4 regions of the Inediibacterium massiliense genome follow, and region 2 is predicted to be linked to each of the others. Evidence: riboswitches for the same ligand, from Rfam matches in the RefSeq annotation. Region 2 holds a riboswitch; each other region holds the start of a gene.
What was found. A riboswitch is a leader RNA that binds a small molecule or an ion and turns the genes downstream of it on or off. The one in region 2 is predicted to bind cobalamin.

Region 1 (8,273 bases), on a different contig from region 2:
TTAGATATCAAAGGAATGACTCAAGTAAAAGAGTCACGTCCATACTTGAAATTAATTAACCGTAAAGAGCAGCTTCCATTTAAAGTCAAGGAAGTGTATACAATTGAAAAAACTATGACGATTGGAAGAAAAAAAGAAAATGATATTGTAATCAATGATCCTTACATATCTAATCAACATGTAAAAATTATATGGGATGAAGGAAATTTTTTTGTGGAGGATTTAGATAGTGCAAATGGAACTTATTTAAATGGAGATCGTATGATAGATGTGGTAAAACTTAAAAGTGGAGATCGTATAAGGCTAGGACAAATTGAATTTTTATTTATAGAGGAGTAATCTAGATGGTTAAAAAATTGTTGAGTTATAAAACACCACAAAATTTAATTTTATTAATAGATATTATGGCTTTATTTCTTTTGTATTTTTATAAGGAGAACTTCGATGATTTTATTTTAATTTCAGGGATACTTCTTACTTGTATTATCTATATTTCTAATTTTATACTATTAAAAACTTCATCTGGAGATCATTACATTTTTTTGATTATGACTATGCTTATAAGTATAGGAATTATTATGATTTATCGGATTAATCCCTCTTATGGGTTTCGGCAAATTACTTGGTTTGGTGTGGGAATGACCACTTTTTTTATATTTTATGGCTTGATTAAAAAGATAAAGGGATGGGAAGATTGGACAAAAGTTTATATGATTTTATGTTTTATATTGTTTTTGTCTACTCTTATTTTTGGAGTGAAAATTAAAGGGGCTACCAATTGGATCAAAGTAGGAAAATTTGGATTTCAGCCTGCAGAACTTATAAAAATAATATTTGTATTTTTTTTGGCTTCTTATTATGGGAAAAAAGAAAAAATGATCAATTCTTATGGACTCATAGGTATTGTGTATACTTATATAGGATTTTTATTTATTCAAAGAGATTTAGGAACAGCTATGATTTTTTATTTTATATTTATGACGATTTTTTATATATTTGAAAAGAATAGAAAACTAATTTATTATAATATAGTGGGAGCTATTTTTATTGCTGTTATAAGTTATTTTATGGTACACCATGTGCAGATTAGAGTAGTTACTTGGCTAGATCCTTGGACGTATATTGATAATAAAGGATATCAAATTACTCAGTCTTTATTTGCTATTGCATCAGGAGGTTTTTTTGGAACGGGTATTGGTCTTGGGTATCCAGAATTTATTCCAGAAGTCCATACGGATTTTATTTTTTCTGCTATTTGCGAAGAAATGGGTATATTTGGTGGAATTGGAGTGATTATGCTATTTTTGATTTTAGTATATAGAGGCTTTAAAATTGCTTTGTATCAACAAAATTTATTTTTTAAAATTGTTGCTATAGGAATGACAACTTTACTAGGACTTCAAGCGTTTATTATTATTGGGGGAGTTATTAAAATGATTCCCCTAACGGGAGTGACACTTCCTTTTGTAAGTTATGGAGGAAGCTCTTTAATCTCAAGTTTTGCTGCTTTAGGAATTTTACAAGTAGCTTCTGAAGAGATGGATCCTAGGCAGGAGGAAGAAAATGGATAAGACAGATAAAAGAATCATAAGAGTATTAATTGTACTTACTATGCTTTTTATAGCTTTAGTAGTTTATCTAAGTTATTTTGAAGTTTTTCAGGCTTCGAAGGTGGTTACCAATAATTACAATAAAAGACAATGGGTCAATGAAGAGCATATTTTAAGAGGAATTATTGCAGATCGAAATGGAAAGACATTGGCTTATAGCCAAAAAACTCAAAATGGACAGGTACGCTATTATCCATTTGGAAATCTTTATAGTCATATTATTGGATATAGCTTAAAAGAATATGGAAAATCAGGTTTAGAGTCTTCTTACAATAAAGAATTATTAAATATTGAGCAAAATCCTATTGTAGAGATTACACAAAAAATTACAGGACCTAAAGAAAAAGGAAATAATTTAATACTTACCATTGATCATGATTTACAAAATAATGCCCATAAGTATTTAAGTGGTAAAAAAGGCTCTATTATACTTATGAATCCTAAAAATGGTGAAATATATGCAATGGTTAGTAATCCAGATTTTGATCCAGCTACAATCAAGGACCATTGGGATGAAATTACAGAGAACCAAAATAGTCCATTGCTGAATAGAGCTACAATGGGGCTTTATACTCCAGGATCTGTATTTAAAATTATTACTGCGACGGCAGCGATGGAAAATGATATTAGTAAACATTTTGAATGTAGAGGAAGTATGAATATTGATGGTTATGTATTAAGAGACTATAGAGGAAATGTTCATGGCAAAATTGATTTAAAAGAGGCTATGAGAGTATCTTGTAATATAGCTTTTGCTCGAATGGGACTCGAGTTAGGAGAAGAGACATTACAAAAAACATCGGAAAAATATATGTTTAATAAAAAAATTCCTTTTGATTTAAAAACAAAAAACTCTATATTTCCAAAACAAATGCTAACGAAACCAGAATTAGGAGCTACAGCTATTGGACAAGGTAAAATTTTAGTGACTCCACTGAATATGGTTATGGCGGCTAGTGCGATTGCGAATGATGGAAAAATAATGAAGCCGTATTTGGTAAAAGAGATTCTTAGTTCTGATGGAAGAACCATTAAAAATGCTCGTCCACAAATTCTAGGAAGTGTGACAGATGAGTGGACATCTCAAGAAATAAAAGATATGATGGTAAATGTAGTAGATCAAGGAACAGGAAAAAAAGCAAAAATTAGAAATATAAAAGTTGCAGGAAAAACAGGAACTGCAGAGAATGAATCCGATAAGGAGCATGCTTGGTTTGTAGGATTTGCTCCAGCTGATGATCCAAATGTCTGTGTAGTAGTAGTACTTGAAAATATTGGATCAACTGGAGGGTCAAGTGCAGCACCTATTGCAAGAGATTTAATGATTGCTGCCTTGAATAAACTCAAATAAAGGGGAGAAATAAATGTATCAATTATTAAAAGATAAAAACATTGTGATTATGGGGATTGCCAACCAAAGAAGTATTGGATGGGCTATTGCCAAAGCATTTTATGAATCAGGAGCAAATATTTGTATTACTTATCAAGGAGAGAAAGTATTAGATAAAATAAAGAGATTAACAGAAGATATGGATGTTTATCTTCTGCCGTGTGATGTTACAAATGATGAAGAAATCAAGAATACATTTGATAAATTAAAAAGTAAATGGAACGTGTTACATGGAGTTGTACATTCCATTGCTCATGCTAAAAAAGAAGAATTAGAAGGAATGTACATAGATACTTCAAGAGAAGGATACAAGATGGCACAAGATATTAGTTCTTACTCTTTGGTAGCTGTGTCTAGATATGCAAAGACTCTTATGCATGAGGGTGGAAGTATTATGGCTCTTACTTATTTAGGAGGAGAGAGAGTTGTAAAAAACTACAATGTAATGGGAGTTGCAAAAGCTTCACTAGATGCGAGTATCAAATATTTAGCAGCAGATTTAGGAATGTATAATATAAGAGTAAATGGGATTTCAGCAGGACCTATTAAAACATTAGCAGCAAAAGGAATTAGAGATTTTAATATGATGTTAAAGGAATTTGAAGAAAAGGTACCTGTAAAGAGATTGGTAACAACAGAAGAAGTAGCCAATACAGCTGTATTTTTAGCAAGTCATTTAAGTAGTGGAATCACAGGAGAAATTATTCATGTAGATGGAGGATATAATATATTAGGATATTAAAAAATGCAGGTTGAGTGTAATCAGCCTGCATTTTTTATGAGCATATTAATTGTTAATTTTCTTTGTTGATCAATATAGTAGAGAAATAAGAAATTTGCTCTTGTGTAATATTTTCTAAATCTGTAAAGACCACTTCTTTGTCTAAAGAAGAATTGCTTACTAAAATTGCATGTTGAATTAAATTATATTTTTTTAGTTTTTCAATAATTTCTTTAAAGTTTTTATATACTTTCATCAGTACAATAGAATTATAGTGTTGGAGAGTAAAATCAATTTTTTCTTCATCAGCAGTACAAGGAAGTACGACTAATGCTTCTCTATCCATGACAAGTGGAAAGTTTTGACTAGATGCAATATTAGAAAAAGCACTAATTCCAGGAATCGTTTCTATTTCTATATTTTCTTTTAAAAGATTCAAAATATATACATAGGTACTATAAAGCATTGGATCACCTAAAGTAATAAATCCTACATTTTTTCCATTTTTAACTTCTTTTTCGATTTCATCAGCAATTTCTTGCCAAGCTTTATTTTTTTCTTCATCATTGAAATTCATAGGAAAATGTCTTTGACGAATTTCCGTAGTAGGAAGAATATATTCTTTTACGATAGATAAAGCGAGACTATCTCCTCCTTCTTTTGGTTCTGGTGTAACTAAAAGATCTAATTTTTCTATTGTTTTTACTGCTTTGATGGTAACTAATGTGCTGTCTCCAGGACCTGTACCAATTCCATAAAATTTTGCCATATCGCTTGCAAATACTATTTAAGTATTTGCATTTCCCCCCTCCTATTATTTATAATACATAGGAAATTATATACTTAATAAGCTTATAGATCAGTCTATAATTTTCGTTATGTATTTCAAAAAAGTCGACTTATAAATCTTCTAAAGAAGACTTTTTATTCTTTAGTAAATTATATAAATGAATAAATTGTGGATAATTTTAGAAAGTTAGATTTTCATCAAATTTTAAGCAACGGAAATTCTGAATAAAATAAAAGAATTTCGTTGGCGCCATGAGCAATTCCGAAGGAATATGCGAATTTTTTATATTTCTCTGTAACTTGTATAAACACCTAAGGCGTAAAACACTATAAAATATAAAGATAAAATCATGATAGAAAATAAACTACTCTCTCCTTTTAATGCTATATTTCTAAGACCTGATATAGCATGGGTAAGAGGAAGAAGATTAATAAAACCTCTAATGATATGAGGCATTTTTTGTAAAGAAAAGAAAGTACCACATAAAAAAGTCATAGGAGTAATAATAAAACTTGTAAATCTATTCATATCATAGTGAGTATTAATGATCATGGCTGCAAAATATCCAAAAGCTGCAAATAACATACTATTTAGAAAACATATAAATAAAAATGAAAAAGAGATATGAATATAAGCACCAAACATATAAGATACGATTAAAATAATCAATCCTGCATACATTCCTCTTAATGCTCCTGAAAGTACATATCCTAAAGTAAGCAAACACATATTTACAGGAGCAGTCATATAATATTCAAAGCTTTTTTCATGCAGTCTTGCTACAGATATTCTTAAAGATACGGCATTAAAGCTTGTATGCATAGTAGACATAGCAATCACACCAGGAATAATATAATGTAGATAGCTAAATCCTTCTATAGACACATTAGAGCCTAATCCCCACCCAAATGCAAGAAGATACAAAAGAGGGGTTATGACAGCAGCTGAAGTAATTTTAAAGGCTCTTTTTTTAAAAAAAACAAACTCTCTCCATAGTATTGTCAAAATTTCCATCTATATTACCTTCCTATTTGTAAAATTATAAAAGACATCTTCTAAATTTGTATTTCTTAATATGTATTCATCACAAAGAGAATGTGCATATAATTTTGCTTCGTCTAAAGAATCAAAATAATTATATTCTGTAATATTATGATCATTAAAATGTTCTACAGTAAAAGTGCCCAAGTTTCCTTTTAAATTTTCACTTGTATTACAATAAAATATTTTTCCTTGATCCATTAAAGCAATTTTATCACAAAGACATTCCGCTTCTTCAATATAATGAGTAGTCAGAAGAATCGTTTTTCCCATATCTTTCATACCCTTTAGCATGTCCCATATTTTTCTTCTTGTATTTAAATCAATTCCTACAGTAGGTTCGTCTAAAAATAAGATTTCAGGATCATTGATTAAAGCTTTTGTAATCATTAGTTTTCTTTGCATACCTCCAGATAAATGTTTAGCTGCTTTATTTTGGATATTTTTAAGATCAGAAAACTCTAAAAGATTTTCTATTTTCTCTTCTCTTACTTTTCCTTTTAATTTATAAAGCTTAGCAGCAAAGATAAGGTTCTCTTTGACAGAAAGTTCTTTATCTAAATTAATATGCTGAGGTACAATTCCAATGGTGTTTTTTAAAAAGGAATTAGATCTAGACATTTTTTGATTTTTAATGTATATGTTCCCACTATTTGGCTTGAGTAAACCTACAAGCATTTTGATTAAAGTAGTTTTTCCTGCTCCATTAGGTCCTAAAAGTCCTAAAAAACTACCCTTTTCAATATCTAGATTCAGATGATTCACAGCAATAAAATTTTCATATTTTTTGGTTACATCTTTTATTGAAATGATGTGGTCCACAGACTTCGCCCCATTTCTTTGAATAAAATTCTCCTATAACTCTAACAGAATCAAATTAATTAATCAATATAAGATTATAAATTTATGACATTTTATATCAATTAAAAAAGACAAATCGCATTGACACAACATAAATGATTCTGTATAATTTAGATGATCAAAACTGAATAAATTAATATTAGGTTTCTAAAAAGAATGAAAAGAGAAAGTGGTAAAAGCCACTGCAGCCCCCGCTACTGTAAAGCAGATGAAACTTTGAGTGTCCACTGGAATCAATCCGGGAAGGAAAAGAAGTAAAATGAAGCTAAGCCAGGAGACCTGCCTAATATTTAATAATATCCATCTTTCGGAGGGAAAGTGGAATATGCTTGAAAATGGTTATTCCATTTTTATGTATATCCGAGAGCTTTTCCAAAAGCTCTTTTTTGTATGCATAAAAAACTGAAAGATTGGAGGAAAAATGGAAAATAAATTTATACATATATTACAAAAAAAACGTTATAAAGAAAAAGTTGTAGCCATTGTTTTTATTATTTTATTATTTTGTACTTTTCTATTTTCGATTAATCTAGGAAAAGCATCTATAGATCCTATGGATGTAGTTAAAATTATTATTGGAAAAATCACAGGAAATATGCAACTGTATACAAACATTGAACAATCTTATGAAGTAATTGTGTGGAATATAAGAATTCCAAGAGCTTTAATTGCTATCATAGTAGGAAGTGGTTTGGCAGTTTCTGGAGTTGTTTTTCAATCTCTTTTGATGAATCCATTAGCTGATTCTTATACAATGGGGGTTTCCTCAGGAGCAGCCTTTGGAGCTACTATGGCAATTTATCTAAATTTATTTGTAGACTCTTTTCATGTTTCTGTAACTGTATTTGCTTTTATAGGAGCATTTTTAACACTAGGAATTGTCATGAGCATTGCGAAAGTAAAAGGTTATTTAAGTACTACCAACTTAATTATTGCAGGGATTATTGTAAGTTCTATTTTATCTGCAGGAATTAAGCTTTTGAAAAGCATGGCAGGGGAAAATGTTTCAGCTATTGTCAATTGGCTTATGGGAAGCTTGGCTGCAAGAAACTGGGAACATGTGATCATTAGTGTTCCAATTATTATATTTTGTATGATGGTATGTATATATTTTTCAGAGGATTTAAATCTTTTGTGTTTAGGTGAAAAGGAAGCAAAAGCATTAGGAATTGATACTCAAAAAATTCAAAAAATATTTTTGATTTGTGGATCTTTGATTACTGCTGTGTGTGTATCTGTAAGTGGTGTGATTGGTTTCGTAGGACTTATTGTTCCTCATATGTTAAGATTTATAGTAGGATCAGATAATAGGATTTTGATTCCTTTGTCCGCACTTTTAGGTGGAGAATTGTTACTTTTAGCAGACACGGGTGCAAGAACTCTTATGAATGTGGAAATTCCTGTTGGAGTATTGACTACTTTATTAGGAGGACCATTTTTTATCTACATATTTATGACGAGAAATAAATCCCTAAGATAGGGGGAATAGTTATGTATCAGATAAATAATTTATCTTTTTCCTATGACAATAAACAAGTTTTAAAAGGTATTGATTTTCATATTGAAAAAGGAAAAATGACTACAATTGTTGGACCAAACGGTTCTGGAAAAACTACCCTTTTGAATGTAATGAATGGTTATTTCGACCAATATAAAGGAGAAATTTTTCTTTTAGAAAAAAACATTAAAGATTATGATATAAAGGAATTAAGCCAAAAGATAGCTATCATTTCTCAAAATGTACAAATAAAATTTCCATTTACTTGTATGGAAATAGTTATGATGGGAAGAACCCCTTTTAAAGAAAGAATGAAAAATTTTAAAAAAGAAGATTTAGATATTGTGTATGAAAGTATGGAG
Region 2 (8,273 bases):
ATAATAAAGGGAGGAAAAGGAAATTATAGAGGAGCTGGTCTTGGAAATTCATTAGATTTTTATGGACACAAAGAGTACAACTATGGAGAGGATCTAAAAAAAATAGACTGGAAGGCTTATGGAAGAACCCAAAAGCTCTATACAAAATCCTTTGAAGAAGAAAGACAGATGGATGTAAATATTATTTTGGATGATAGTTTATCTATGGACTTTGGAGAGCCTAATAAGTGGGAGATGGCAAAGCATATTGCTTTAGGATTAGGTTATATTACACTCAAACAAAATGATTATTTAAATTTTTATACTATAAACTCTACATTAAAAGAAATTATGAAAAAAAGAAAAGGGAAAGAGCATTTTTATGAGTTGACACAAAAGATAAAAAATATTCACCCTAAAGGGGATACCCATTTTGAAAATATACTCAATATGAATACTTTTTCATCTGGAATTACTTTTTTTATTTCAGATTTTTTTACAAAAGAGTTAGAGAAAATTATAGATTTCTTAATCATACAAAACCAAGAAGTTATTTTATTTCATGTTTTGTCTAAAGAAGAAATCAATCCATTATATGGACAAGAGTTAAAGCTTATAGATGTTGAAACAAAGGAAAGTAGAAAAATAGAAATGAACCATCAAATGAAAGAAATATATAAAGAAAAAATGAAAAATTTTATAGGAAATATAGAAAAAAGCTGTACAAGTAGAAATGGAAGATATGTATTGTCTCAAACCAATGGCAATATCATCCATATCTTTCAAAAAGGGTTAGGGGGAATTTAAATGAGATTTTTAAATCCCTTAGGACTTTTATCAGGACTTTCATTAGGAGCTATTCTATTTCTTTATTTTAAGAAAAAACAAGTCATAGAACAAAAGGTTTCTAGTTTATTTCTTTGGGAGGAAGTCATCAAAGAAGTAGAAGGAGTAAAATCGAAAAAAATAGATCATTGGATTTTACTACTCATTCAGCTTTTTATTGCTTTACTCATTGTATTTTGTATTGCAAAGCCTATAGGGTATGAATCCTTTAAAGGAAAAGAAATAACTATAGGATTAGATTGTTCTTATAGTATGAAGGCTATGGAAAAAGGAAAAAGTCATTTTGAAGAAGGGAAAAATAAAATTTTTAAAATCCTTCAAAATACAGATAAAAATACAAAGGTAAATTTAATTTTATTAAAGGAAGAAAATAGTATACCTATTGAAAGAGGAAGCAAGGAAGACATTAAAAACTATATCAAAAATATTCATTGTACAGATGAATCTCTGGATCTTACGCATGCTTATGAAAGTATGAAAAATTTTTCTGGAAAGAAAATGATTGTGACCAATAAAGAAATTCCAATAAAAGCTTCCATAGTAAAGGTAGGAGAGAAATTAAAAAATATAGGAATTCATCATATAGACTATGATTTTTACACAAAAAAAGCTTTAGTTACTATTGAAAATAATAATAAAGAAGATGAAGAAATACTTGTATCTATGATGAATGAAAAAAATCAAAAGGATATGAAAAAAGTTAAAATCAATGGATTAGAAAAAGAAAATATTTCTTTTCATGTTCCAATAGATTCAAAAAAAGTTAAAATTCAAATAGAAAATGAAGATATGTTAAAGGAAGACAATACATCTATTTTGTTATTAGGAGAAGAAAATCAAAAAAGAGTATTTTTAGGAATTGAAAATGAATTTTTAGAAAAAGCACTACAAAGTATTCCTTACATAAAACTTGTGAAAAAAGAAGATCATCCTGAGCTTTATATTGTAGACCAAATAGATCCTTCTTTAAAAAATCAAAAGGTATGGGTTATGAATCAAGGGGAAATTTTAAAAGATCCTGTAAACATTTCAAAGAAAGATTCTATTTTTGTAAAAGATATGACTCTTAAAAATAGCTATACAAAAAATAGTATTTCTTCGAAAAAGGGATATCTTCCAATATTAATGGCAGAAAAAAGACCTTTGATGACGTATGGAAAAGAAGATGAAAAAAGAGTAGAAAGTATAGATTTTAAGTATAGCAATATCGTATATACTCCTGATTTTCCAATTCTTATTCAAAACACAATAGATTGGTTTTTAGACGGAGAATATTTAAATTTCTATCAACCTCCTAAGCCTATGGTAAAAGGAGAATTGAAAGATACAATAAAAACAGAAAATAATAAAATAGAAAATATAGAAATTCATTTTACAAAATACATAGTATTTTTCATACTTTTACTTATGGTTTTAGAATGGGAGGTGTACCGACGTGCATCTTAATACAATAAATATATACTACATCCTTTTTAGCATAGGAATTTTAGGATATTTTATATATCAAAGCTTTGTATATAAAAATTTATTTCCTAAAAAAAAGTATATAGGATGGATTCTTTTTAGAATGATTGCAATTTTATCATTGATTTTAGTTTTATTTGGAAGTGAAATGGTACTCACTAGTAAAGATACAACTACTTTATTTTTAGTAGATCGATCTTTGAGTTGTGAAAATCATAAGGAAGAAATAGAAAAAGTTATAAATAATAATATAAAAGATAAGAAAAATAAAGATGAAATAGGTGTCATTACTTTTGGGAAAGAGCCTATGATAGAAATTCCGCTTACCAAACAAATAAAAGAAGTAAATCTTCAAACAAAAGTAGAAGCACAAGGAACAAATATACAAAAGGCTATAGATTATTCCTTATCTTATTTTCCAAAGAATAGAAATAAAAGACTCATTCTATTTACAGATGGAGAAGAAAATATGGGAAGTATAGAGGAGATCGAAGAAAAAATAAGTCATAATCATGTAAATATGAGTATATATCCTTTGAAAAACGAGAGGGGTAAGGATGTAGAGTTAAAGGAAATCAACCTTCCTACAAATATTCATATAGGAGAAAATGCTCCTGTAACGGTTCATATTAGAAGTAATATAGGTACACAAGGAGAATTTTATCTTTTTGAAAATAATGAAAAAATCATACAAGAAAATGTAAAAGTAGAAAAAGGAGAAAATGAATTTACATTCAATATTCCGATCAAAGAGAAAAGCACTTTAAAAGGAGAAATTAATTTTTTAGAAGATGAAAATGGAAAAAATAATATTTGTACCACTTATATAGATACAAAAGAAAAAAGCCGCATATTACTTATTGGAGAAAATGAAGATGTAGGAAACATAAGAAATCTATTGAGTCATTTGCCTGTAGTATATGAAGAGTGTACTATAGAGCGGGCTTCTTCGGATCTCAACTTTTTATCTTCCTTTGATTCTATTTGTATGGTCAATATACCTTACGAAAAAATAAATAAAGAATTTGAAAAAAATATCAATACTTGTGTAAAAGAACAAGGAACAGGTCTTTTATTTATAGGAGGAGAAAATACTTTCTCACTAGGAGGATACAAAAATACTTTATTTGAAAAAGTATTACCTGTAAATTGCAAAATGAAGGAAAATAAAAAGAAACCTAATACAGGACTTGTTTTATTAATAGATGTATCTGGAAGTATGGAAGATACTGCAAATGGTGTCAAAAAAATTGAGATGGCAAAGGAAGCTGCTATAAGATCTATAGATATACTAGATCAAAATGATGAAATAGGTATTTTAGCTTTTTCAGACAAATTAGAATGGATTGTTCCAATGAAGTCTGTAAAAGATAAAGAAAATATAAAAAAAGAAGTAGGAAGACTAAAGTCAGGTGGAGGTACACTTATTCAGCCTGGAATTTATAAAGGAATAGAAAAGTTAAAAGATACAGATACAAAAATAAAGCATATGATTTTATTAACAGATGGACAAGGTGAAAAGGAAGGCTATGAAGCAATAGTAGAAAAGTTAAAAGAACAAAAAATTACTTTATCTACTGTAGCCCTAGGACAAGATTCAGAAAAAGATGTATTAAAAAAATTAGGATATGGGACAAAGGGAAGAAATTATATAGCATTAGATTATTATACGATTCCTGAAATATTTGCAAAAGAAACTTATTTGGCATCTAAAAAATATCTTAATCAAAGAACTTTTACTCCAAAGTGGGTAAATTCATCTTTCTTAGAAAAGACAAGTATCCCTTCTTTAAAAGGCTATATAGGGACAGGTATAAAGAGTGGAGCTACACTCCTATTAAAAAGTGATGAGGAAGACCCTATTTTAGCTTCATGGAAATATGGACTAGGAAATGTAGTAGTATGGACTTCAGATTTAAATGGAAAATGGAGTCATGATTTTATCCTATGGGATCAATTTGAGAAAATGTGGTCTAAAATTATCAACTATACACTAGGAGAACAAAATAGCTCTATGAAAATAGAAACAAATATAGAAAATGGGGATGTAGAAATATTTGTAGAAACAGGAAAAAAAGGAGATCATCAAAAAATAGAAGGGGTATTACAAGGGCCTAATGAGAAAGAAAATATATTCTTTGATGGAATGGGGGCAGGCAAATTTTATAAAAAGATATCCCTTTCAGAGGTAGGAGAATATGCATTAACGATTAAACAAAGAGAAAATGGTAAAGTCATAGAACAAAATACAAGAAGAATAAAAATAGATTATTCTCCAGAGGATCGTATGGTACAAAATAAATTAGATGTTTTAAAACTTTCTACAGATGAAGAATATGTCAATGAAGATACCCATTTATTTTCACTTCCTATAAAAAATAAAAACAAAGGGTATTTAGCATTAGATTTTATATTGCTTCCTGTTGCCATTTTGGCATTTATAGGAGATATATGGATTCGAAAAAGATAAGGAGGGTTTTTATGAAAAAGTGTAGAGGATTATTGTTTTTATTAAGTTTTTTAATGATTTTTAATGTATTTATGTTTGATGCAGATGCAGCAAGTAAAGTGAGTAGAGATGATGTATACAATGCTGCTCAAAAGACTATTAAGTACTATCATGATACATACAAAGATAGAAAATATGAAGGAATATTAGATTGGCCTGCATTAGGATTATTTGGATTTGGAGAAGATGTAGCAGGACCTAAGTGGACAGTAGATGGTAAAAATGGACCTTACTTTAGAGAACAAGAAGTAAAAGCAGCAAAGTTAGAGCCAGGATATTGTGAAAATGGATTAAGATCAGGAGTGAATACAGATTTTCAAAGAACGATTATTGCTGTATGTGCTTCTGGAAAAGAACCAAGAAATTTTGGAGGAAAAAATTTAGTAGAAATTGAAAAAAATACTATGCTTCCAAATGGACATTTTGCAGATAGTGTAATGGATAATGAAACAGGAAAGCCTGTAGGAGAAGATTTAGTCAATGCTCATATCTTTGGAATTATTGCAATGCATTGTGCAGGAGAGCCTATTCCCAATAGAGACAAATGTCTTTCTTGGTTAGAAGGACAACAAAATTTAGATGGGGGATTTACCTTTGATGTAAAAAAATTTGATGATCCAGAGGATTATAAATTGGTGGAATCAGATGTAGATATGACTGCAGGAGCACTTATGGCATTTGCTATATTAGGAGAAGATGAAAAAAATCCTCATGTAAAAAAAGCATTAGATTTTTTACATAATAAACAATTAGATAATGGAGGATTTGAGTCTTGGGGAACAGTAAATCCAGAAAGTTGTGCATGGGCAATTCAAGCCATAACTTTATTAGGACAAGATCCTATGGGACCCGAGTGGACGAAAAAATCTGGAGGAAATCCTGTAAGTGCTCTTTTAACATTTCAAATCAAAGATGGAAGCTTTGTACATGTACTAGAGGAAGAAGATTTACCAGTTTATAGTAATGGCATGTCTACAGAACAAGCTTTATATGGTTTGGCTGATGCATATAATAAAAAAGCCGCTTATGACTTGCTTCATGAAAAATATAGATCTACTGCTGAAAAAAATTTATTTTCTGATTTAAAGGATTCAGATTTTGCTTTTAAAGAAATTATGGATTTAGTTTATAATTATGTATTATCAGGATATGAAGATGGAACATTTAAACCTAAAAAGAATGTTACAAGAGCAGAAGCTGCTACTTTATTAATCAATACTTTAAATTTAAAGAAAGAAAAAGAAAATTATACAGGATCTATTAAATTTATAGATGTAGATGAAAATCATTGGGCAAGCAAAGCTATTGGACTTTGTGATCAAAAAGGATACATCAAAGGAACAGGAGAAAATACTTTTGCTTCAACTGAAAGTATTACAGGAGAACAACTTGCAGTTATCTTGGTAAAAGCCAAAGGTTTAGAAGGAGAAGTAAAAAATATAGATGCAAATGGACAAAGCTGGTCTTATCCTTATGTAAAAATAGCAAAGGATCAAGGATTACTATATGAAGGGTTTAAAGAAAATGAACCTGTAAATAGAGCACAAATATCATGGAGTTTATCAAAAATAAAGAATAAATAGATTGACAAAAATAATAAATGCTATACTATTAAAATATAAGGGAATATTATAAAAAAATGTAAAATATTAGGTTGAATTGAAGATTAATAGGGAATTAGGTGAAAATCCTAAACGGTCCGGCCACTGTAAGTGAGGAGCTATATTTCATATACCACTGGGAAACTGGGAAGGGAAAGAAAAGCTATGATTCACAAGTCAGGAGACCTGCCTAATATTTTGTAGAGATCCTTCCGAAGAAAGGAGAAATACACACATGTATAGAATATTGAAAAATATTATCTATGGTGTAAATCTCTATCTGATAATGAAGATAGAGATTTTTAAATTAAGACCCGCTTGATCCTCCTATTTTAAAATATATAAATAGGAGGGAGTTAAGATGAGTCAAAATGATATGATGATGAGTATAAATGCTAAGGAAAAAAAGTTAATTGAATTAATCAGAAAAATTGGATATGGAGAAGTAAAGGTAATTATACAAGATGGATATCCTATAAGAATTGAAGAAGTAAAGAGATCTATAAAACTATAATAGAATTATTCTATATTTTAGTACAGGTTTTTACAGCTTTATACATTATATATTTAGGTTCTTCTATAGGACATGAAAAGGAATGATTCACAAGTCAAAATAACTGTCTGAATATTCAGTGATACTTACAAGAAAAGGCGCTATACAAAATATAGAATAAATATGACATATTTTGTAGAAACCTACCCAAAGAAAGTGGGTTTTTGTAGTATCTAAGTAAAAGCTGACCAGAAAACTGGAGGCATCACTTAAAAATAGTGATGCCTTTTTTGTATATAAAATCTTTTTAAGATTTTATATAAATTTTATGAAAATTGGGGTGATGAAGTTGTGATATAGAAGATGAGATTTCTATAGAGATTAAATTTTAATAATGAAAGGAAGGGTATTATGTGTACAAAAAATTTTAAAAAGATAGTATGTTTTTTAGCTGTATTTACTATGGTATTTGCAGGTTATAGCTTTAATTTCAGTGGAGTGGCAAGTGCACAAGGTAATAAAAGTACAGTAGAAGCAACAATAGAAATCAATCCGCCAGAAATATATCCAGATGAAGAGGTAGAGTTGACAATAAAAGCACCAAAATATGCAAATTCAAGTGCATTTAATCTTTATCTATTAAATGAAGAGGGAGATATTATAAAACAAGGAAATAGACCAGTACAATTTGCAGGAGTAAAGTTTGACAAAGATGGAAATGGACTATTGTCAGTAGGAGCTCCATGGGATCCATTAACAAACAAATTAAACTTTGGTGAATCAGCTGGATACTATACATTGCAACCAGGGAAATACTATTTAGGTATAGGAGATAGATCAAAAATAGATGATGAAGGAGTAATTGCAAAAGCATTGCTTACAGTAAAATAAGCATACTAGAACTATTATTTACAGTAAAATTGAAAGGAAGGATATTATGAAGCAACAATTTAAAAAACTATTATCATACTTAATAGTTTTTGCTATGGTATTTACTACTGCAGGCTTTGAATGTATGAGCTTTATGCCGTCCTATGCACAAGAAGAAGATCAAGTAGTGCAAGATGATGAACAAAATGAAGAAGCTACAGAAACAATTGTAAATAATCAAGAAGAAATAAAAGATGAAGAAATAAAAGATGAAAGTGTAACAGATGAAGAAGTAAAGGTAGAAGAAAATAAAGAAGAACAAGAAGAAATAGAAATAATACAAGAAAAAACAGAAGTAGAAGAAATACTAGAATCAGAAGAAAAATTACTGCAATTAGAAGAAAAAGAACCAGTACAAGAAAATAAAAAAGAAGAAGCAATAAAAGTAAAAGAAGTTCAAAAAACAGAATCAATAACAGAGAAAAAAGAAGCAACAGTAAAATCATCAGAA
Region 3 (8,273 bases), on a different contig from region 2:
AGATTGGCTCCTCGAATACAAAATAAAGATAATATAAGCCCTACAATACAATAAGGTAAAAAGTAGCTCACTTCCCTCCATCCTCTATAGGCAATACTTCCATTAATCCACAGTAAAACTCCTTGGATTTTATCACTGTTCATAATCGCTAACAAAGCAGTAGCTCCTGCAAACATAGCATTGATGGCTACTCCTGATAAGATCACTCTAATAGGCTTAATGCCGTTATCCCAGGATAAAATAAATACTAATGTACATGCGAGTATGGCTCCTAAAAAGGCCATAAGAGGCAATAATCTATAAAACTGTGGGAAATATAACATCATTAAAATAGCTGCTAAACTTCCTCCAGAAGAAACTCCTGTAATTCCAGGATCAGCCAATGGATTTCTCATAACTGATTGAAGCAATGCTCCAGATATAGATAAGCTTGCCCCTACAAATACTGCTAATATAATTCTAGGCAATCTCATATCCATAATAATGCTGGCATTGATTTCATCCCCTTTTCCTAAAAAAGTATCTATGATTTCTCTAATAGATAAATCTACACTTCCCACTCCAATTGTTGCAATAATTAAAAGTATCAACAATATTAAACTGAAAAATATTATCCATATTTTTCTTTTTTCTTTTCTATTTTTCATATTTTCACCATTTTCCTTATTATTTGTATAGATATTCTTTCATTTTTTCTAGGGATTTAGTTGCATGTATATCTCCTGTTACTCCAAACTCTTTTGGATCTAAATCATATATTCTATTTTCTTTTACGGCTTTAAATTTTTTCCATTGAGGATTTTTCTCAAATTCCTCTGCTACTTGTTTTTTTGATTCATCTATGTATCCATGATACATTCTAAAAATAACATCTGGATTTTCCTTTAATGCTACTTCTAAGGAAAAAGGTACATAAGCTCCTTTATATTTCGATTTAACTTGTGATGTAATATTTTCTGCTCCTAATTTATCAATTAAGCTTCCTGTAAAAGAATTTTTAGTAGCAAGCATAAAATGACCTGGTGCTCCAAATAAAATCATAACCTTTACTTTTTTGTTTGGATCCATATCTTTTAATATTTCTTTTTCCTTTTTTTCAAATTCTTCGATTAATCTTTTTCCATTTTCTTCTTGACCAAATTCAGTGGATAATTCTCTTATAGTATTTTTTACAGAATCATAAGAGTTCAAATCACAATATCTAGTGTTGATTCCATTTTGTTCAAATTTATTTCCTATTAATTCTTGAATAGCGCTAGAAGTAATAAATATATCAGAATTCAAACTTCGAATTTTTTCTAAATCTGGATTGATAGGCAATCCTATTTCTGGAAGATCCTTTATTTTATCAGATATACCATATTGAGTGCTGGGTCTTGCCACCATTTTTATATCTAGCTCTGCTAGCATCTCTGCTACAGCTACACTTCCTGCCACAATTCTTACTTCTTTTTTGGAGTCTGTTTCTTTAGAATCTACCTGTGCCCCTTTTGCGCTACAACCAACAAATAACATACTCATCATAAGCGCCATTATAATAGCTACCACTCTTTTCATTCATAATCCCCCCTATATCCATGAATAAACTCCGTTTTAAGAAAATATAAATTCGCTTAAAACAGAGTTATCATTCAAAAACTGATTATTTTAATAAATTTCTATCTACTATTTTTTCTTTTTCACTACTTTATTAGACTTTGGTGTATTTTTATTTACAGCTTTGTCTTGTAGTTTTGTAATATCATCTTGTAATTGTACTCTAAATTCAACATCTGCATTTCCCATAGGAACCACAGTCATACCTAGCTTAATTTTGGAATCTAGCTTTGGAATTTCAAATCGAATCGTACTATCTGTTTTGTTTTTTCCTTCTTCATTTTTTTCTTTGTATGTTTTTGTTACTTTACTAGTATGGTCTACATTTTTACCATCCACTGTTACTTTGACATTTTTCATCCAATCACTTCTTATAAGCTTTAACTCTATATATTTTTTTTCTTTCTTTTTTTTATCTTTTGTTACCTCTAAAACAGCCTGTGGATCCATATATTGACCTGCTATAGATAATTCATCTGCATTTATTTTAAGTACATCAGCACTTACAGTATATTTTCCTATTTTTAAAGGTTCCTTTTCTTTTACTTGTACTGTTTTTTTTGTAGTATTTACTTTATTTACCTTTCCCTTTTGAGCAAAAGCTTGTGTAGATGGTAACAACAAAGCTCCTATTACAAATGTTATCGTACAGATTTTAAACACTTTACTTTTCATCATGACTCTCTCCTTTATTTTTTTGATCTTTCACTTTAAAAGTTTCTTTCTTTGGAATAATACTAAACTCAAGTCTTTTATTTTTGATAGAGTCTATATTCATATGAAATCTATATTTGGAATCTATATTTGGTATCTCAAATTCTACTTCACTATGATCTGTATCTTTCCACTCATGTTTTACACTTGACCAGTCCACAAATGCTGTAAGATCTTTTATTTCTTCACTTTTTTCAAAAAATACTGTCATATATGTTTTTTTATCTTCTACTCTAAGTCTTATATTGTCTTTTAAATACGGTTTTACCATTTCTGAATGATCATTAATTTCTTTTAATATTTCTACTTCTGCTTCATATATACCGTCTTCCTCTAAATTGATCTTTGAAAATTCATTCATATCATCTTGAAAGTCATCTTTTTCCTTAATTATGACGCTTTCTTTTTGAGGAAGAACCTCCAATACAACTTTTTTATTCTCTTTACCCTCTAGATCCATTTGTAATTTTATTTTTGAATCTAAGTCTTTAATCTTAAATTGGATGGTGCTCACTATTTTTCCGTCTTCATATTTTTTAATGTCCTCAATCTTATGCTCTACCTTATTGCCATCTACTGTTATTTCAATATTTTTCATTTGTCCACTTTTCTTTAAAAGCATTTTCATATATTTTTTTGAATCTTCCACTTTAATATTAGCCTTTTGTCCTATATATTCTTTTAAATCTGATACTTCCTCGCCCTTTTCATTAACAAGTTTGAGATCCACTCCATATATTCCGTTTTTATCCATTTCTATATTTATATTGGTTTGTCCTTTTCTTGAGTTATAACTAATATCATCACTATCTTTTTTTATAAGTGTATTCTTTTGTGGGACAAGTCGAAAAGCTACGCGGATATCACCTATTGGCATAATAGTCATTTTACACACTATTTTTGAATCTAAACTTGGAATTTCAAATTTAATCATACTATCTATTTTGTTTTTTCCTTCTTGATTTTTTTCATCATATTCTTTGATAGTTGTAAGGGTATAGTTTACTTTTTTGCCATCTACAAATACTTCTTTATCTTTCATCCAATCACTGTGAATTAAAACAAATTTTATATATTTTTTCCCATTCTTCACTTCATAAATTGCTTCATCACTTAAATATGTAATCGCCATAGATTCTGAATCATCATTTTCTTTTAAAGTTTTAATCTTTACTCCATATATCCCATCTTCATTTTCATTAATGCTATCATTTTTACCTCCGTTTCCATTACTACCCCCATTATTTCCTGGATTATTACTACTGTCTAATTCTTTATAAGCTACAAATTTGGTAAAATGCTTAGTCCAAATTACTAAATCTTTTCCTACATCTATTTTAGCCTCTTGTCTGTTAGCATCTTTGCTCAGCATATGATTTGCTGCTTGTTGAGTATCTTGAGAAAGTATATTTGTAATTTCTTTAAGTTGTCCATCTTTTAAATAGCCTGCTTTTTTGCCTGCCTGACCTTTCATCACTAATCTTATTGGTTGATCAAAGTTTAAATTTCCATCTTCAAAACCAACTTCTACTACTCTTTCTAATTGAATATTAGATATATTTTCATTCTCTATAAGAGTTGGCATTTTAATAGTTCCATCCCATTTCCCATTTTCAGAGGTTATTGTAATGCCTTTTGGTATTTCTACTTGAGCTATATTTGAATCTATTGCTATTTTAGGAAGTTTTACTTCTTTCTTTTCATTTCCTGATACAGGTACTTGAATCGTTGCATTTTTTATATCTTCTACATTAATATTAAGTTGACCTTTTTGAATGATTTCATCTGTTAATTTAGGAATTACTATTCTTTTAGATTGATCAGTAACTTGTAATTCCATTGGTTTTTCCAATGAAATTTCAATTACTTGTTCATTGTCTTTTGGTTGATCAGTATTGGGCTTTTCTGGTTTTGGTTCTGGCTTTTCTTCTTCTGTATCTTCTTTGATGAATTTTAATGTGTCTTTGTTTGGTACTACTCTAAAAATTGCTGGCATATTTCCCATTGGTTTTACATTCATACTAAATTTAATTTCTGATTCTAAATTGGGTATCTCAAATTTTATACTACTTTCTGTTTCTCCTTCTTCATTTTTATTAATCACTTTTGCTTCATGTTTTACTTCTTGTCCACCTACACTTATTCTTATATTACTCATCCAGTTACTGCTCTTTAATAACAATGTCATATATTTCTTTGCATCTTTGACTTGGATTTTTGCTTTCTCTCCTACATAAGCTCCTGCTATAGATTCTTTATCTTCTTTTTCTTGTAATCCTTTTACTTCTACTTCATATGTTCCATTTTTGTCTAATTCTACACTTGGTTTTTCTGGTTTTTCTGGTTTTTCTTCTTCTATATCTTCTTTGATAAACTTTAATGTATCTTTAGTAGGTACTATTCTAAATCCAGTTCTCCTATTTCCCATTAGTGTCACATTCATATTTATTTTTATTTCTACATCTAAACTTGGTATTTCAAATTTTACATTGCTTTCTGTTTCTTTACTTTCATTTATTTTTTCTTCATGTTTTACTACTTTGCCATCTACACTTACTTGTATGTTGTTCATTATATTTCTTTGATTCAATTGAACAATCATATATTTTTTTGCATCTTTTACTTGAATTTCTGCTTTTTCTCCTAAATATTTTCCTGCTCTAGATTCTTCATCTACATCTTCTTTTAATCCTTTTACTTCTACTTCATAGATTCCGTTTTTGTTTAATTCTGTACTTGGTTTTTCTGGTTTTGTATCCGGTTTTTCTGGTTCTGGCTTTTCTTCTTCTATATCTTCTTTAATAAATTTTAATGTATCTTTATTTGGTACTACTCTAAAAATTGCTGGCATATTTCCCATTGGTTCTACATTCATACTAAATTGAATTTCTGATTCTAAATTTGGTATCTCAAATTTTATACTACTTTCTGTTTCTCCTTCTTCATTTTTATTAACAATTGTCTCTTCATGTTTTACTTCTTGTCCACCTACACTTATTTTTATATTGCTCATCCAGTCACTTCTCTTTAATAACAAAATCATATATTTCTTTGAATCTTTTACTTCGATTTTTGCTTTCTCTCCTAGATAAGCTCCTGCTATAGATTCTTTATCTTCTTTTTCTTGTAATCCTTTTACTTCTACTTCATATGTTCCATTTTTGTCTAATTCTATACTTGGTTTTTCTGGTTTTGGTTCTGGCTTTTCTTCATCTTTGGATTCTTCAATTAAATGTAATGTATTTTTGTCAAATACTATTCTACCTTCTAAATTCCATGGTTCATAATGTATTGGTATAGTCATAATCATCTCAGAATCTATACTTGGAACTTCATATTTTATGAATAAATAATCGTCAGTTTTTATCTTACCTGTTCGTTGTGTATACTTTACTTCTTTTCCATCTACAGCTATTTTTCCTATCTTTATACCTTCAGACTTAAATATTGCAATTTCAACGTATTTTTTACCATCTATAATTTGTAATTTCCCTTGATCTGCTAACAGCCAATCTAAAGTATCTGATAGTTCATTATTTTCTTTTTGAAGTACTTTTACATTTCCTTCATATGTTCCATTTTTACTAATATCTACATTTGGTTCTTCTGGTTTTGGTTCTGGTTTCTCTTCATCTATATCTTCTTTCATGAATTTTAATGTATCTTTATTTGGTACTACTCTAAAAATTGCTGGCATATTTCCCATTGGTTCTACATTCATACTAAATTGAATTTCTGATTCTAAATTGGGTATCTCAAATTTTATACTACTTTCTGTTTCTCCTTCTTCATTTTGATTAATCACTTTTGCTTCATGTTTTACTTCTTGTCCACCTACACTTATTTTTATATTGCTCATCCAGTCACTTCTCTTTAATAACAAAATCATATATTTCTTTGAATCTTTGACTTGGATTTTTGCTTTCTCTCCTAGATAAGCTCCTGCTATAGATTCTTTATCTTCTTTTTCTTGTAATCCTTTTACTTCTACTTCATATGTTCCATTTTTATCTAATTCTATACTTGGTTTCTCTGGTTTTGGTTCTGGTTTTTCTTCATCTATATCTTCTTTCATAAATTTTAATGTATCTTTATTGGGCACTACTCTAAAAATTGCTGGCATATTTCCCATTGGTTCTACATTCATACTAAATTGAATTTCTGATTCTAAATTTGGTATTTCAAATTTTATGCTACTTTCTGTTTCTTCTTCTTCATTTTTATTAATCACTTTTGCTTCATGTTTTACTTCTTGTCCACCTACACTTATTTTTATATTGCTCATCCAGTCACTTCTCTTTAATAACAAAATCATATATTTCTTTGAATCTTTGACTTGGATTTTTGCTTTCTCTCCTAGATAAGCTCCTGCTATAGATTCTTTATCTTCTTTTTCTTGTAATCCTTTTACTTCTACTTCATATGTTCCATTTTTATTTAGTTCTATAATTGGTTTTTCTGGTTCTGGTTTTGGTTCTAAGTTTTCTTCCTCTTGTTTTTCCTCCATTTTATTTTCTATTTTTACTTGATTTTTATCTAAACTTTCTTGATCTTCTTGTTCTTGCTTTTGATCTTCACTTTTTAAAGTTTCTGCATCTATTTCTATTTTGCTGTCTTCTTTGATCTCTTTATCATTTTTTTCTTTAGATTCTGTTTCCGTCTCCTCTGATTCTTTTTCTATATGAATTGTATCTTGTTTTTCTTGGGTATCGTCTATAACTTCTTCTATATCTTGATCTGATTTTATTTCATTTTCTTCTTTTACATCATCATTATCATTTTCTGCGGTTACCTCTATTCCATCATCTGATTTTTTATCTATATCCTCTATATCTTGCTTTTCTTTATTATTTTCTATAGTTTGTACATCTTCATCAGATTCATCTGATACTTCATGGTCTGTCTTATCCTGACTCTTTTCTTCTTTATCTACACTGCTTACTTCTTGTATAGATACACTCTCTTCATCGGAAATAGCTATTGAAGCTTGAGGTATTCCTCCTATAATCAAAACCATTATTAACAAAATACTAATTCGCCTATGAATGTCTTTAAAAATATTCATAATGTCTCTCCTTTTTTTACATTTTATTTAAATCATAATTCATCCCCTAGTTTTATTTTATAATTCTGCTTTCAGTTACTTATGATTTTAAAAATATAAGTATGTTTATAATCTTATTAAAATCAATATCTATCAATGCTATTTCTAATCACATACTTTTTCATTTGATATTTTATTTATATATCTCCTTCATTTTTTACATAAAATCTCTCCTTTCCTTTTTTAAAATTCATCTAAGGGATGATTGATCATCATATTTATCACTTTTTTCATTTTTTAACACTTATAAAAATAAAAAAGTCTTGACCTCCACAAAAGATCAAGACTTTTTATTCTAAACATACAATATAGACTTATATCCACACTTCTATATTGATAAGTAATGATATATAAGACATATTTTATCTTGCATCTATCCTTTTCTCGGAAGGTCATATGCTACAATTTTTAGGCAGGTCTCCTGACTTATGGATCATCGTTTTTCTTTGTCTTCCCAGCAGTTTCCCAGTGACATATAAAAGAAGTACTTCCCACTTACAGTGGCCGGACCGTTTAGGATTTTCACCTAATTCCCTTTTCATCTTTGAATTTTATATCAAAGAACCTAAAAACAATTATTTAGTTTTTTATAACAGTATCATTCAAGTTTATAAACTTATCTGACTTTACTAGTTTATACCATATGTCATTATTTTTCAACCAATATATTACATTTTTTACATCATCATTTAAAATATTACAAATATATACAAAATCATGATAGCAAATATAAATATTTAGATACAAAATTATCAATCCCATAAAATAAAACACCTGTTAGATTTCTCTAACAGGTGTTTTATCCTAAAGTTAATATGCTTTTGCTACATAAACCATATGTTTTGCTTCTTTTCCACAG
Region 4 (8,273 bases), on a different contig from region 2:
TGTTGAAGAAGGACATCATGGTGGAAAAGGTAGTGAAGCACATAAAGCAGCTGTAGTTGGAGATACAGTAGGGGATCCATTCAAAGATACATCTGGTCCATCTATCAATATCTTAATCAAATTAATGACAATCGTTGCAGTTGTTTTCGCACCATTGTTCTTAAAAATAGGCGGAAAATTATTCTAAGGATAAGGCTAGAAATAGTCAAAATAAATACCATCTGTGATATAATACAGATGGTATTTATTTTTTTTGGAGGGATAATATGGATCATATAAAGATTTTATTAAAAATGAAAGAATTTTACTTTATCATTTATTTGATTCTTATCAATATTTATTCTTTTTTACTCACCTTTATAGATAAATATAAATCAAAAAAGGATGGATGGAGAATCAGAGAAAGAACTTTTTTTATCGTATCATTTTTTGGCGGAGCTGTAGGTGTGATGATAGGAATGAGTATATTTCGGCATAAAACTCAACATAAAAGCTTTTATATAGGGATACCATTCATTTATTTATTACATATTGTAGGTATTTTATTTTGGTTATATAGAAAAGCCATTTCCTAGGAAATATAAAAGTTTTAAAAATAAATGAAATGGGTAAAATAAGCATAATTGATAAAAATAGATGGGAGGAATTTTATTGAATATTAAAGATCAGATATTAGAGTTTATGAGAGAAAAAGCATATAGTCCTATGTTAGATGTAGAACTTGCTGATGTATTTAAAATAGAATCTACAGAAATAGGAGAATTTTATACTATCTTAGATGAAATGGAAAGAGAAGGTCAAGTTATTAAAACAAAGAAGAATAGATATGCTGCACCTGAGAGAATGAATTTGATCGTAGGGAAGATTCAAATTCATGGAAGAGGATTTGGATTTATTTTATCTGAACTAGAAGGATATAAAGACATGTTTGTTTCTGCAAATGATTTAAATGGAGCTATGCATAATGATAGAGTCATTGGTAGAATTGTAAAGAAGGGAACAGATGGAAAAAATGGAGAAGCAGAAGTCATAAGGATTATTCATAGAGCCAATGATGAAATCGTAGGAACCTTTGAAAGTAGTAAGAATTTTGGATTTGTGGTTCCTGATGATCCTAGAATTAACATGGATATATTTATCCCTAAAGCTGAAATAGGAGATGCAAAGGATGGATACAAGGTAGTGGCTAAAATTACAAAATGGCCTCAACCGAGAAGAAATCCAGAAGGAACTATTATAGAAGTATTAGGTCACAAAAATGACATAGGGACAGATATTATTTCTGTTATCAAAAAATATAAACTTCCATTAAATTTTCCAAAAAAAGTAGAAGAAGAGGCAGCAAATATTGAAGAAATGATTTCTGAAGAAGAAATAAAAAGAAGAAGAGATTTAAGAGAAGAAAGAATTGTAACGATTGATGGAGCAGATGCAAAAGATTTGGATGATGCTGTGGGTGTGAAGATTCTTCCAAATGGAAACTATCTATTAGGAGTACACATCGCTGATGTAACTCATTATGTAAGAGAACATAGTCCATTAGATAAGGAAGCATTAAAAAGAGCAACAAGTGTTTATTTAGTAGATCGAGTAATTCCTATGCTTCCTAAAAAGTTATCCAATGGAGTTTGTAGTTTAAATCCTAAGGTAGATCGATTAACTTTATCTGTAAATATGGAAATTGATCAAAAGGGAAATGTAGTGAAACATGAAATTTATGAAAGTGTGATTAAAACCAGTGAGAGAATGACTTATACAGATGTATCAGATCTACTTGAAAAAGATGATGAAACATTAAAAGAAAGATATGATTATTTACTAGAAGATTTTAAAATGATGGAGCAGTTAGCTAAAAAATTAAGAAAGAGAAGAGAAGATAGAGGCAGTATAGATTTTGATTTTGATGAATCTAAAATTATACTAGATGAAAAAGGTGTTCCTGTGGAAATTAGGAAAGCAGAAAGAAGAATTGCAAATAGAATTATTGAAGAGTTTATGCTTATTTGTAATGAAACTGTAGCCGAACATTTTCATTGGGCAGATATTCCATTTGTGTACAGAATTCATGAAGATCCAGATATGGAAAAAATAGAAAACTTTAACAAGTTTATTCACAATTTTGGTTATCATCTAAAGGGTGTAAACAATCAGATTCATCCACATGCACTTCAAGACTTAATCAAAAAAGTAGAAGGAAAAAAAGAAGAAAGAATTGTTAATACTATTATGTTAAGATCTCTAAAAAAGGCTAGATATTCACCACAAAATACAGGACATTTTGGACTTGCAGCAGAGAACTATTGCCACTTTACATCTCCTATTAGAAGATATCCAGATCTTCAGATTCATCGTATTATAAAGGAATCACTATCAGGAGATCTAAATGGAAAGAGAATTAAAAAATTAAAAGGAATTGTAGAAAATGCATCTGATATTTCTTCTGAAAGAGAAAGAATTGCTATTGAAGCAGAAAGAGAAACAGATGATTTAAAGAAAACAGAATATATGACTCATCATGTAGGAGAAATATTTGAAGGGATTATTAGCAGTGTAGTATCTTTTGGTATGTTTATAGAGCTTGAAAATACTATTGAAGGATTAGTAAGAATTAGTTCATTAGTAGATGATTATTATATTTATGATGAAGAAAATCATTTATTTAGAGGAGAAAGAACAAAGAAGACTTATCGAATAGGAGATGAAGTAAAAATAAAAGTTACAAGAGCGGATATAGCTCAACGAGAAATTGATTTTACTCTTATTCAGTAGTACAATAAAAAAAGAAGATACATATGTATCTTCTTTTTTAAAGAATAGCAGGAAAGGAAGATTGCAATGTACAAACTAATTGTGAGTGATATGGATGGAACTTTACTTAATAGTAAAAATATAGTTTCAGAAGAAAATAAAAGAGCATTTCAAAAATTAATAGATCAAAATATTCATATAGCTATTGCTACAGGAAGAATTTATACTTCAGCAAAGGTTTATGCAAAATATTTAGATGTTGTAACACCTATTATTGCTTGTAATGGTGCTATTGTAAAAGATCTAAAGAACGATGAGATTTTATATGAAAGTTATATGAAAAAAGAAGATGTTTTAAATGTCATAGAGATTTGCAAAAAATATGGACTATATTATCAGTTTTATAATGAAGATACATTTTTTACAGAAAAGTTAGCTTATAGTTCTTTAAAATATTCTGAATGGAATAAAACATTAAAAGAAGAAGATCGTGTGCGTATAGAAGTCATTCAAGATGGCTATCAGTATATTCAAAATCATGATGAAAAAATTTATAAGATGTCTTTAATGAGTGATGACCAAAATGTTTTAAGAGAAGCTAGAAAAGAATTAGAGAGTATACAGACTCTTGAAATAAGTAAATCATGGTATAATAACATTGAAGTGATGAACAAAGGAGTTTCAAAAGGAAATGCTATTGAACAATTGGCAAAATCTTTAGGAGTAAAACAAGAAGAAATTATATCCTTTGGAGATAATGAAAATGATATTAGCATGCTTACTTATGCAGGATTAGGGGTAGCCATGGGGAATTCTGAAGAAATTGTAAAAAAAAGTGCTGATTATGTAACTTCTACAAATGATGAAGATGGGGTAGCAAAAGCTTTATATAAATTTGTTTTGTAGCATATATATGTAGAAAGAGATAAAAAAGGGGAGATTTATTTGGGCATATTGTATGTCGTTCTCATTATTTTAGTACTTCTTGTTTTTGTAGAGATTTTAGCCATTGCCTTAAAGATTACAGGACTTGAGATGGAAAAAGCAAGATTTCAAGTCATATCTATTATTACAGGAACTGGTTTTACTACAAAGGAAGCAGAATTGATTACTCAGCATCCAACAAGAAGGAAAATTGCAGAACTTTTAATGCTCATAAGCTATGTAGGAACAGCTACCTTAATAGGTCTTATCATGGGGATTGTCAATGCTATTACTAGAGGTGAAAGATTTTTATATGGAGTGTTAGGAATTATAGGAATTGGTTTTTTTTATATTATTTTTGTCTAGAAATAAATGGGTATTACATAAAATGGAAACTGTTATTGAAAAAAAGCTTTCTATACAAATGGAGAGAAATAAAAAATATAAAACAGTAGAAGAGGTTTTAAAACTCAATGAAGAATATGGTGTAGTAGAATTTGTACTAGAGGAAAATAACAAATTGATTCATGTGGCATTAGAAGATTCAGGACTAAAAGAAAAATATATTCAAGTACTCAATGTAGATCGAGGCTCTCATATTGTACATTTTCCAAGTAGCAAATTTGTTTTTCAAGAAGGAGACAAAGTAATTTTATATGGACAAATTGATAACATTAAAGAACTTGTATTAGAGCAAGCTAGTGAGAATCTCAATGCTTGACAGTATATATTTTTTATGTTAACATTATATTTGTATCTTAAGATCAATATAAAGTAGGTGTTTGCATGGGACAAGGTAAATTAGTTGCAAATAATAAAAAAGCAAGACATGACTATTTTATTGAAGAGACTTACGAAGCTGGCATTGAATTGACAGGAACAGAAGTAAAGTCTATTCGAATGGGAAGAATCAATTTAAAAGATAGTTATGCAGAAATAGATCATGGAGAAATATTTGTCCATCATATGCATATTAGTCCTTATGAACAGGGAAATATCTACAATGTTGATCCTACAAGAACAAGAAAACTTCTTTTGCACAAAAGAGAAATCAACAAGTTATTAGGATATACAACTCAAAAGGGATTGACTTTAGTTCCTCTTAAAGTGTATATTAATTCTAGAGGACTTGTAAAATTAGAGCTTGCTGTTGCAAAAGGAAAGAAATTGTATGACAAAAGATCTGATATTGCTCAAAAAGAAGCCAATAGAAGGATTCAACAAGAGTTAAGACAAAGGCAAAAAGAGTATTAATGACATGGGGGCGTACAGGTCTCGACGGGGGTTTGGAGCCTGCAGTAGCGAGTGGAGGTTTTTCCTTGGGGTCCGCCTTAAAAAACTGGGGAATTAAAGATAAACGCAAACGATAATTACGCATTAGCTGCCTAATAGCGCAGCTCGTCCTACCTAAGTTACCCACGGCTTAGACTAGGGCGTCAACCAAGTGGGGAACTGCCTTGGAGGTGTCTCGATCCAATAGCAGACTAATTGGGACTGGTCAAGAGGTTAGCCTGTCATTGGGCGAATCTTGCGACGAGAAATCAAAACAATGACTGCACTCGGAGAATCTGTTTGTGAAGGACTTTCGGACAGGGGTTCGATTCAAAAAGAGTCGCCTTATAGTGTGAACTATAAGTGAAAATCTGGCTTAATCGGTGAAACCGTAACGTAAAGACGACGGCAATACCGAGGGGTATGTGGAGAAATCCAACAGCTCTGTATCGACTTATAGGCATCCTATAGGATGTACTAGGATAGAAGTCATAAACTATATTAAGACTTTTATAATACGCCAGAGAAGTTTTAAATATATAACTTCAAGATATAGTCAGCGCCATTGGACAACAATGGAATATAGTGTCCCCTCGCCTCCACCAATAAAAAATAAGCATAAAATTACTAATTTAGTAATTTTATGCTTATTTTGTTATATAGAAACAAATCTTTTATAAAAATCTTCTTTTTGCTCAAGAAGTTCTTGTGAATATTTTCCATTTCTAGGCGTTACTTGTTTGTATTCATAAATAATCATTCTAGCTTTTAATTTCTTTTCTGGGATAATAAGATAAGGTTCTATTGCTTTTAATAAATAGATGGCATCTTCGTATTTAGCAATATAGGTATAGGAGTCTTTATGTTTTTGAGGATTATAATTTTTTTTAGATTTAATATGTCCTACTTTAGATTTTTCTTGAATCCATTGTAATAAATTTAAAGTAGTAGAAGCAATAGTAATGCAGGGAGATGGAAATTGATTTTTGTGAAATTTAATGAGCATGATACTTCCTTCTCCATCGATAATACCAGCGATATAAGATTTTTCACAGTCCAACATGCAGAAAACCTCCAAACGTATGTTCTAATATTAGTTTGATATTAATTGATTGAAAATATGTATTAGATTTATAAATATTTAATAGACTTAGTTAAGCTTTTAGTATTAGAAAAGGGGAATTGTATCATAAGTGACGGCGGTTTTTTGGAAAACAGTTTTAATTGAAATAATAGTTCGAAACTAATATACTATTACTATTAGATAAAAAGTTCAACATCTTTGGAAGGAGCATAATTTGATGAATATGTTTAAAGAAGACATTAAGTTTGGACTTATGTCAATAGAATAGACACAGAAAGTTTAACTATTTATGCTACTCTCAAAGCAGCTTCATATACTGATTGAGGGGTCATATAATCAATTGAATTTATAGTGTACCAAGATTCAATATATTCAAAGATTGCTCTGCTAGCTATTTTGAAACCATAATATTTATGATGATGTATTTCTTCTTTCTTTAAAGCATAATGGAAAGATTCAATACATGTAAAAATGAACTTATTAAGCAATATCGTTTTGATACTGACGAGCTTCTTGATGAAGCTGTTAATGACTATGTTTACGAATGGTATAATTTTTTGAGACCACATACTCATAATCAAGGAAAGACACCCTTTGAGGCTAGGTATGGAAATCAAAACTAGCACATAATGTTACATTTTGCTTAACCAGAACAATTGACTTATAGACAAACATATTAGAATCATATATAATTAGGAAATATGAATTGAATATTTATGATACAGGTCCATAAAAGAAGTTTATGGATAATTGGGAAGATAGGTGAAAATCCTGCACGGTCCCGCCGCTGTAATAGTGGAGCTATTTATGTTTAGCCACTGCCTTAATAAGGTGGGAAGGTATAAATAGTGTTGAAGCTTAAGTCAGAAGACCTGCCTGTATTAATTTGCTAATAACTTTACGGATGATAGGGGTTGCAAAATGAAGTGTACTTGTACTATTACTATTATGATTTCATTGTAGATTAAAGCCACTTATCTATGAGATAAGGTGGCTTTTTTGATGTTTTTAAAGAAACATTGAGATAATGTAAGTAAAGATCTATTTTATTTAATTCAGCAAAATACAAGAAGTGGTGATGTTCGTTTTAAGTTTTGCAAAATAATAAAAGAGAAGGTTGAAATTATGTTAAATAATAAAACATTAAAAATTGCTTTTTACGGAAAAGGAGGAATTGGTAAGTCTACTATAGCGACTAATCTATCTGCTGCTTTTTCAAAAATTGGATTAAAGGTCTTACATATTGGTTGTGACCCAAAAGGTGATTCTACAAGGAATTTGGCAGGGCAAAAGATTCCAACAGTGATGGAAGTGATTCAAAAAAAGGGGACAAGCATAGAAGAAAAAAATATTGTGCATTATGGATTTAATAATGTTGCATGCATAGAAGCAGGTGGACCAAAGGCTGGAATGGGTTGTGCAGGTATGGGGATAACAACGATGACTGAAGAATTACATACACTAGGAATATTGAATAAGTCATGGGATATTGTTATTTATGATGTGTTAGGTGATGTTGTTTGTGGTGGATTTGCAGTCCCTATGCGTGAAAAATATGTTGATCAAGTATATATTGTATCATCCTCAGAATTTATGTCTATATATGCTGCTAATAATATCCTAAAAAGTGTATGTAGGTTTTCAGATAAAGAAAAGAATATTTTTGGTGGACTTATTCATAATCAAAGAACAGAGAATTCAAAAGTTCATATAATAGAAAACTTTTCAAAGAATACAAACACTAAAGTTTTGGAGAATATCCCCTACACTAATGAAATTGTTTTATCTGAATTAATGGGAAAAACAGTCATAGAAACATTACCTGAATCAAAATCTTACGAAATTTTTATAAGATTAGCTCATGTTATCAAAAACAATAAAAATGTTAATGTACCAAGTCCTATGGATGATGATGAATTAGAGCGATTTAGAAAAGAAATGTTGCATATGGAGATAAAAAAATGAGTATCAATAATATTTCAAACACAAATCATGGTAATGATTTTTTAAGTAAAGTTTTTTATAAAAAAAGCTGTATGGAAATTATTAATTTAGCATTGAGTATTCCTGATATATATGTTTTAGCCATAGGACCAGAATCATGCTTAAGAGTTCTCTATTTTAGAGCTTTAAGAAAGAAGCAAAATCAAAGGTTATATCTTCAGACGATGAGCCAAAATGACTTAGCATCATCTCAGCATTTAGATGTGGCAGAGATGGCACTAAGAGAAATTATAGATCATAA

Region 1: it holds a riboswitch for cobalamin, as region 2 does, so the genes downstream of both, BN2409_RS09795 (FecCD family ABC transporter permease) here and BN2409_RS03400 (DUF2292 domain-containing protein) in region 2, are expected to answer to the same signal.
Region 3: it holds a riboswitch for cobalamin, as region 2 does, so the genes downstream of both, BN2409_RS05285 (NEAT domain-containing protein) here and BN2409_RS03400 (DUF2292 domain-containing protein) in region 2, are expected to answer to the same signal.
Region 4: it holds a riboswitch for cobalamin, as region 2 does, so the genes downstream of both, BN2409_RS11095 (nucleotide-binding protein) here and BN2409_RS03400 (DUF2292 domain-containing protein) in region 2, are expected to answer to the same signal.

What each region holds. Positions count from the first base shown of each region.
Region 1 is NZ_LN876587.1:252,990-261,262, forward strand. It holds gene BN2409_RS09760 (FHA domain-containing protein) at 1-339, shown strand, start outside; gene BN2409_RS09765 (FtsW/RodA/SpoVE family cell cycle protein) at 345-1,571, shown strand; gene BN2409_RS09770 (peptidoglycan D,D-transpeptidase FtsI family protein) at 1,564-2,961, shown strand; gene BN2409_RS09775 (enoyl-ACP reductase FabI) at 2,975-3,742, shown strand; gene BN2409_RS09780 (cobalt-factor II C(20)-methyltransferase) at 3,795-4,490, opposite strand; gene BN2409_RS09785 (ABC transporter permease) at 4,794-5,525, opposite strand; gene BN2409_RS09790 (ABC transporter ATP-binding protein) at 5,526-6,374, opposite strand; cobalamin riboswitch at 6,538-6,714, shown strand; gene BN2409_RS09795 (FecCD family ABC transporter permease) at 6,835-7,893, shown strand; gene BN2409_RS09800 (ABC transporter ATP-binding protein) at 7,905-8,273, shown strand, end outside.
Region 2 is NZ_LN876585.1:98,718-106,990, forward strand. It holds gene BN2409_RS03380 (DUF58 domain-containing protein) at 1-786, shown strand, start outside; gene BN2409_RS03385 (BatA domain-containing protein) at 787-2,271, shown strand; gene BN2409_RS03390 (VWA domain-containing protein) at 2,261-4,759, shown strand; gene BN2409_RS03395 (S-layer homology domain-containing protein) at 4,771-6,381, shown strand; cobalamin riboswitch at 6,433-6,607, shown strand; gene BN2409_RS03400 (DUF2292 domain-containing protein) at 6,761-6,913, shown strand; gene BN2409_RS03405 (hypothetical protein) at 7,304-7,783, shown strand; gene BN2409_RS03410 (prenyltransferase/squalene oxidase repeat-containing protein) at 7,830-8,273, shown strand, end outside.
Region 3 is NZ_LN876586.1:307,406-315,678, reverse strand. It holds gene BN2409_RS05300 (FecCD family ABC transporter permease) at 1-647, opposite strand, end outside; gene isdE (heme ABC transporter substrate-binding protein IsdE) at 667-1,557, opposite strand; gene BN2409_RS05290 (NEAT domain-containing protein) at 1,666-2,271, opposite strand; gene BN2409_RS05285 (NEAT domain-containing protein) at 2,261-7,375, opposite strand; cobalamin riboswitch at 7,809-7,998, opposite strand; gene proS (proline--tRNA ligase) at 8,225-8,273, opposite strand, start outside.
Region 4 is NZ_LN876587.1:536,356-544,628, forward strand. It holds gene BN2409_RS11050 (sodium-translocating pyrophosphatase) at 1-187, shown strand, start outside; gene BN2409_RS11055 (DUF1294 domain-containing protein) at 267-575, shown strand; gene rnr (ribonuclease R) at 652-2,769, shown strand; gene BN2409_RS11065 (Cof-type HAD-IIB family hydrolase) at 2,836-3,654, shown strand; gene BN2409_RS17545 (hypothetical protein) at 3,694-4,038, shown strand; gene BN2409_RS17550 (TrkA C-terminal domain-containing protein) at 4,031-4,393, shown strand; gene smpB (SsrA-binding protein SmpB) at 4,459-4,926, shown strand; RNA gene ssrA (transfer-messenger RNA) at 4,941-5,277, shown strand; gene BN2409_RS11085 (LAGLIDADG family homing endonuclease) at 5,600-6,007, opposite strand; gene BN2409_RS17850 (IS3 family transposase) at 6,475-6,651, shown strand; cobalamin riboswitch at 6,735-6,922, shown strand; gene BN2409_RS11095 (nucleotide-binding protein) at 7,154-7,993, shown strand; gene BN2409_RS11100 (nitrogenase component 1) at 7,990-8,273, shown strand, end outside.